Regions from separate parts of the Nocardia sp. NBC_01329 genome, predicted to be linked through region 1. Evidence: riboswitches for the same ligand, from Rfam matches in the RefSeq annotation. Region 1 holds a riboswitch; the other holds the start of a gene.
What was found. A riboswitch is a leader RNA that binds a small molecule or an ion and turns the genes downstream of it on or off. The one in region 1 is predicted to bind cobalamin.
Positions count from the first base shown of each region.

Region 1 (3,404 bases):
CCTGCGCCGATAGGAACAGCCGCGGCCGCATCGTGGATCGGAAGGCCGTGAGAATAGACAAGTTTATCGGCGAAGGCGAGGTCACATCCGAGACCGACAGCGAAATCCCGCGAAGGAGACAGATATCCGGGATTGCTCTCTCCGGTGGTGCGCGCCGACCACAGATAAGTACGTCCGTCGGGCATCTCCGCGATCTGCGTGCGAATCCGGCCCGGAGTGGCGAAAGCATCGTGCACCACCCACAGCGGACAACTGCCACCCGTACGGGAGAAATGGAAAGCAGTGGCGGACTGCCGTTTCGAGATATTGCCCGCACGATCTGTACGGACGAAGAAGAACGGCACACCGCGCTGCCCGCGCCGCTGCAGCGTCGACAGACGATGACACACTGTTTCGAAACCTACCTCGAATTGCGCGGCGAGCAAGTCGATGTCGTAACGCAACGCCTCCGCCGCGCCGAGAAACAGCCCGTACGGCAGAACGAGCGCGCCCGCGAAGTAATTGGCCAGCCCGATACGCAGCAGCCGCCGCGACTCCGCCGGCAGCGCCTCGGTCTCGGCGAGCAGAGCCTCGATCACCTCGGCCTGACTGAGGAACGCCAACTGAGTCGCCAACTGAAACGCGCGCTGCCCGGCGGTGAGGCGCCGCGCGAGCGTGAGCCTGCGCGCTCCCGGATCGTAGATCCTCTTGGGCCCGGGCCGCACCGGATCCTCCGACCGGATTCGCACCCCCACCCCGTGCTCGTCGCGCAGTAGTCGCGCCAGCTGCAGATCCAGACCGCCGATACTCAACCCGCTCGCGGCGAAGAGATCCTCGGCGGCGGCGTCGAGTGCGGGGATATGGTTGCGCCGGTCGTAGAAATAGTCGCGGACATCTTCATACGGCATCGCGGTGCGCAGATCCGGCATCGGACCGTCGAGCCCAGCAGTGAACTGCTCGAGCTGCCCGTTGGCCGCGCGCAGACGCCGGTGCTGCCTGATCAGCAACCGCGCCGCCGACGGCACTCGCGAAAGCAAATCATCCAGCTCGCTGCCGCTCACCGAAGCAGATTCGGGGTCCTCGGTGAACACCTCATGCAGATCTGCCAGCAACCGAGCATCGGTCTCCGGCGCGAAGAACCCCACCTCCAAGTCGAATGTCGATGTCAGACGCATCAGCACCGGCACCGTTAGCGGGCGCTGATCGTTCTCCAGCTGATTGACATAGCTCAGCGACAACCCGAGCGCCTTGGCCAGACCGGATTGCGACAGGCTCCGCTGCTCACGCAAGGCACGAAGTCGGCCACCGGCATACATCTTCTCCACAGCCAGGTTCCTTTCCGAGATCGGCACTCGCTCGCCCACGCGAAACCGCAACCGTCCTGTCCGCACCGGCCGTGCGGAGGCCGGCGATGGCCGGTGACCTCGAAGCATCAGCACGGACCTGAGCCGCAACCCGCATGCGGGAAATCGGCGTACCGCCCGATCCACGAGGCGACGACCGCCGGACACGTCGTGTCCGGCACAACCGGCAGGTCTTCGGACTCATGGGCACCGACCTCGATCGGTCGACTCGGGATCGGAAACACTCCCCGAGCTGGTACTACCACGCCATCGCTTCCCAGGACACAACCCAGTGCATGTGACGGCGGTCGCTCCCACTCACCGCTGCGGGACAGTTCCGGATTCCCACCGGATTCCCTCTCACCATCCGCTCGAAATCACCCGACCTCGAGTGGAAGGCTTCGACATCTCGCGCCATCACTGAAGCGCAAGACGAACCAGCTGCGCTCGCCAGAATATCCCTGCTGCGAAACACCGACCCAACAGGGCCGCAGCGCCACAACGCGCCAGGACCGGGTCGGCGCCCGGAAGCTACCGGAGCTCACCGGCATCCGGTGCCGCCGCAGAGTCCGACACCGCTTACCCGGCCCTGCCTCGAAGCAGCGAGGTGTTCTCGATGAGTCGCACGACCGAGGCCGGTGATCGAGAACACCGGCCTCCCTCGTGGGCTCGAATGCTAGTGTGACCAGGCGCTGGTTGCCGCTCGTCCCCGGACGGGCGGCTCGCAAGAGGGAATCCGGTGAGAATCCGGAGCTGCCCCGCAGCGGTATGTGGAAACGACCGCGGTCATCAGCACTGGGCGCCCGGCCCGGGAAGCGACCGCCAGTAGGCGACGCCTTCCAGCGTCATGTCCACGAGTCCGAAGACCTGCCCGCGTGGTCGCGCCGACGGCGCGGTCTTCGGTCGACTCCGAGGGAGCGGTTGACGAGATATGGGTCGTAAGGCGCTCTCCTCTGCGCACATCTGTTTCGAGACAGTGCGGGTAGAGCTGGATCGATGAGAACTGTCGAGAGGCGCCGACCGGCGGTCGCCGTGCTCGCCGCCGGTTTGATCGCGGCGCTCGCGTTGGTCTCCGTGCTGGCATTGGCGCTGGGTGCGGCGCACATTCCCTGGCGTGACACGGTCTGGTTCCTATGGGCCGAACTCACCGGCGCGACGGTGGTCGCCGGCGATATCGCCGACTATCGGATCGTCGTCGATTCGCGTCTGCCTCGCGTGTTGCTGGCGGCTCTGGTCGGGGGCGGTCTCGGCGGAGTCGGGTTGCTGGTGCAGGCGATGGTTCGTAACGCTCTCGCCGACCCTTATGTCCTCGGTATCTCCTCCGGTGCGTCGGTGGGCGCCACCGCAGTCGTACTCTTCGGGGCCTTCGGCGCGTTGGGGATCTACGCATTGTCGACGGCGGCCTTCGCCGGGGCGCTGGGCGCGACTGTGCTGGTCTATCTGATGGCGCGCTCGGCCGCCGGGCTGGTACCGCTGCGACTGGTGCTCACCGGTACCGCCATCGGCTACGGGTTCTCCGCCGCGACGACGGTGCTGGTGTTCATGGCCCCGCACGGCGATGCCGCCCGTTCAGTGATGTTCTGGCTGCTCGGAAGCCTGGCGGGGGCCACCTGGCAGATGGTGCCCCTCGTCGCCGCGGTCACCGTGATCGGACTGGTGGTGATCGCCGTGTACGCGCGACACCTCAACGCGCTGTCGATGGGAGACGAGGTCGGCGCCGCACTGGGGATGAACGCTGCCAGGTTCCGGCTGTCCCTGTTCGTGGTCTCCGCCGCGATGACAGGCTGTTTCGTCGCGGTATGCGGGGCGATCGGCTTCGTCGGACTGGTGGTTCCCCATATCGCCAGACTGCTGGTGGGCGCCGACCACCGGCGCCTCACCATCGTGACACCGCTGCTGGGCGCGGTGTTCCTGGTGACCGCGGACCTGTTGGCGCGCACGCTCATCCCACCGCAGGAATTACCGCTGGGCGCGATCACCGCAGCGGTGGGCGTTCCCGTATTCGTGCTGTTGATGCGCCGTCGCGGCGCACTGGTGGAGCACGGCTGATGCGGGTCGACTACGAGGATGTCACCGTCGAGT
Region 1 covers NZ_CP108381.1:1,803,245-1,806,648, reverse strand. The annotation lists gene OG405_RS08450 (short-chain fatty acyl-CoA regulator family protein) at 1-1,304, opposite strand, end outside; cobalamin riboswitch at 1,492-1,727, opposite strand; cobalamin riboswitch at 1,997-2,211, shown strand; gene OG405_RS08445 (FecCD family ABC transporter permease) at 2,319-3,371, shown strand; gene OG405_RS08440 (ABC transporter ATP-binding protein) at 3,371-3,404, shown strand, end outside.

Region 2 (3,404 bases), 2.9 Mb from region 1:
CCGGGGCCGGGCGAGGAAACGCTCGACCTCGACCCGGTAGCGCGCCGGCTGATCGTCGTGCACCAAATGCCCGGCCTCGGGTATCAAGACGTGCTCGGCAGCGGGATGCAGTTCGGCCATCCGGCGCATCTGGCCCGCCGGGGTGATCGTGTATTCGCCCTCGAGCAGCAGGGTGGGCACGGTGAGCCGCCCCCATTCCGGCCAGAACGAGCGGGTGCCCCATTCCTCCGAGATAGCCCGGAAAGTGGCCACCTCCCCGTGTAACCGATAGCCGTCCGCGCCGCGCTCGAACGAATTCAGGAAGTAGCGTCCCGCGACCGGCCCGAAATGCGCCAGCAGCGCTTCCTCGTCGGGGAAGGGCTGCGGCCACGCTTCGACCATCGCGGCCCAGTGCGCGGCCGTACGCCCGGTGAAATCGGCGGCCATATCCTCGACCACCAGCGCGCGCACCCGGCTCGGATACGTGGCCGCGAAAACCCATCCGTGCAGGCCGCCCATCGAATGGCCGATCACGGTCATCGGCTCGGCGATACCCGAGGTGGCTTCGGCGAGATCGGCGACGAACGCGTCGGTGGCGAGTTCGTCCGGAGCAGGCCGCCCGTGGCCGGCGGCGTCGAAAGTGAACACCCGGCCGTGGTCACGCAGCCATACGACCTGGTCCTGCCAGGTCCGGGCACTGCCCATCAGTCCGTGCAGCAGCAGTATCGGGGCCCCGGCCCCACCTTCGTCGTGCAACACCGGGCCGAGTTTATTCACAACCCTCCACAGGCCGGCACAGCGACAACCACCGCGCGCCCCGGTCCGGGTTCGTCGCTGCGCCCAGATCGCCCGTGGCTCTGCCCGATTACCACCTCCATAGTCGAGTCCCCGGGTTCTGGAGCGGCGTCGGCCCTGACGCGCCTCAACGCTTCATCGCCCGAGACGTCTACCACGCCCTGACCAACCAACCCACACCACCAGATTGAAATCTATAGGCGCATCAGAGCGAACGAGCGCAGCGACCGAGCGCGTGCAGCAGGCCGTACAACGATCGGCGACTGTAGAGCACCGACAATGCCGTGAACCTCTCCAGGCCGGTCGAAGCGCACTCCTGCACCTTCGCCTACTCCGGACGGTCACCATTCGTGGTCGGGGCCCGCCCCGGTTCTGGAGCGACAGAGCGATGGAGCGCAGCGACTGAGCGCCGGAGTGAAGAACCGGGGTCACGAGGGCCCCGACCGCCCCGCCGAAGGCGGGGCAAATAAACACAGCCCTAAGCTCGGGGCATGGCTGTTGTGAAGATCAATGCGATCGAGATCCCCGAGGGCGCGGGTCCGGAGCTGGAGAAGCGGTTCGCCCACCGCGCGCACGCGGTCGAGAACTCCCCCGGGTTCCTCGGCTTCCAGTTGTTGCGGCCCACCGCCGGGGAGAACCGGTACTTCGTCGTCACCCAGTGGGATTCCGAGGAGTCCTTCGCGGCGTGGCGCGACGGCCCGGCCAAGGAGGCACACGCCGGGCAGCAGAACAAACCTGTCGCCACCGGCGCCTCACTGCTGGAATTCGAGGTAGTGCTCGATGTAGCGGGTAAACCCGCCTCCTGATCCTGCCGGACCCACCTGGCCACGCCACCGAACACAGTGGCGTGGCCAGTGCTTATGCCCGGGCATATTGACGACCGGTCGCTGCTGGTGTCAAGGTTCGAGGTGAAAGCGGAGGTGACGCGGTAATCCGGTGAGAACCCGGAGCGGTCGCGCCACTGTGATGTCCACGCCGTCATCGGGTGGGCAGAGCCAGACACCGGCACCTGCGCAGAACTCGCGAACCGGACGCGATCATCCGGATGAGGAGGATCGATCATGGCCATAGCCCATGTCCCGAGCAGGGCCGCCGACACATCGGCGACAGTGCTCGTCACCGTCGGAGTCGTCCTGCTGGCGTTGTTGACGCTGTATCTGGTCGGGTTCGACCAAGGTGCCGTATCGCGCAGCGGAATGTTCGTGCACGAGCTCATGCACGACGGTCGCCATCTGCTGGGTGTTCCATGCCATTGAGCGGATCCTTCGGTGCTCTGTTGCTCCGTGGTCTGCTCGCCGGTCTGATCGCCGGTCTCCTCGCGGGGGTCGTCGGCAATTTCGTCGGTGAACCCGCGGTCGACGCTGCCATCGCCATCGAGGAGGCGGCGGCTCCCCCCGCGGAGCATTCCCACGATTCCGGCGTCGCGCACGAAGTGAGCACCGAACATACGCATGGGGACGAGGCCGTGGTGAGCAGGCCCTGGCAGAGGTTCGGGCAGTTCCTCGCGAGCGCTCTGGCGGGTATGGCGTTCGGCGTGATCGTCGCGACCGCGGCGCATTACGTCCGGCGGTTCAGCTCGTTGTCCGGCGGGCGGCTCGTGTTGGGACTCGGCCTGGCCGGGTGGGTCGCGGTGGTCGCGGTGCCGTTCTTCAAGTACCCGGCGAACCCACCGGCGGTGGGCGATCCGGAGACGATCAACGACCGAACCCTGCTGTGGGTGGCCGCGGTGGTGCTGGGTCTGGTGGCCGTCGCGGTCGGTGGTTACCTCTGGAAAGCGCTGCGGGCGCAGCCGGAATCCTTCCGGCTGATCGCCGCGGTGGCGGGTTTCGGACTCGTCGTCACAGTCGGTTACGTACTACTGCCCGGGGTGAACGAAGTGGGCGCCGATTTCCCCGCGACGTTGTTGTGGGAGTTCCGGGCCGCCTCGCTGGCGGTATCCACCACGTTGTGGGTGAGTATCGGACTCGCTTTCGCCGCACTCACCGAATGGAGCACTCGCCGTAGTACGGCGGTACCGGAGGTCGCTGCTACGCCCGGGTGATCCCGGCCGTAGCTGCGGCCGGGCAGGGTCGGTGTATGAACGACACCGCACTCGTTTACCGGGACAACACAATCGCCGCACGGCCCGCGGCCGTCACCACAGCCTTCGTCGCGCTCATGGCGGCCGTCGGCTGGGGTGTCGCCGAAACTGTCGTACACAGCGTGGGCCTGTTGACCGACAACGCGGCCGATATCGGCTCACTCGCGGGCAACTGGCTGTTCAGGAGCGTGGTCTATGGGGTGGTGCTCGCTGTCGCCTGGCGAATGTCGCGGGGTGACCGGTGGGCGCGGGTCCTGCTCACCGCCGGGATCGGAGTGATCGGGACGGCTTCACTGGTGGTGGAGCCCATTCGCATGTTCGCGGCTTCGGGCACGGACGTGTTCACCGACCTCAGCGCAACGACCGTCCTTGTAGCGCTCACCCGAATCGGACATCTCTGTGCGGTATTCGTCGCGATCCCCGCCATGTATACACCGGCCGCGCGCAGCTGGTTCCGGGCCGGGCCCGGAGCCGAACGATACGAAGCGGCATGATCCCGGGCCCCGTGCGGGGCCCGGGACAGCGATCAGGATTCCAGGGCGGCGTCGAG
Region 2 covers NZ_CP108381.1:5,294,577-5,297,980, forward strand. The annotation lists gene OG405_RS24060 (alpha/beta fold hydrolase) at 1-738, opposite strand, end outside; gene mhuD (mycobilin-forming heme oxygenase MhuD) at 1,266-1,580, shown strand; cobalamin riboswitch at 1,651-1,799, shown strand; gene OG405_RS24070 (CbtB domain-containing protein) at 1,836-2,030, shown strand; gene OG405_RS24075 (CbtA family protein) at 2,021-2,815, shown strand; gene OG405_RS24080 (hypothetical protein) at 2,851-3,348, shown strand; gene OG405_RS24085 (OsmC family peroxiredoxin) at 3,381-3,404, opposite strand, start outside.
Region 2: it holds a riboswitch for cobalamin, as region 1 does, so the genes downstream of both, OG405_RS24070 (CbtB domain-containing protein) here and OG405_RS08450 (short-chain fatty acyl-CoA regulator family protein) in region 1, are expected to answer to the same signal.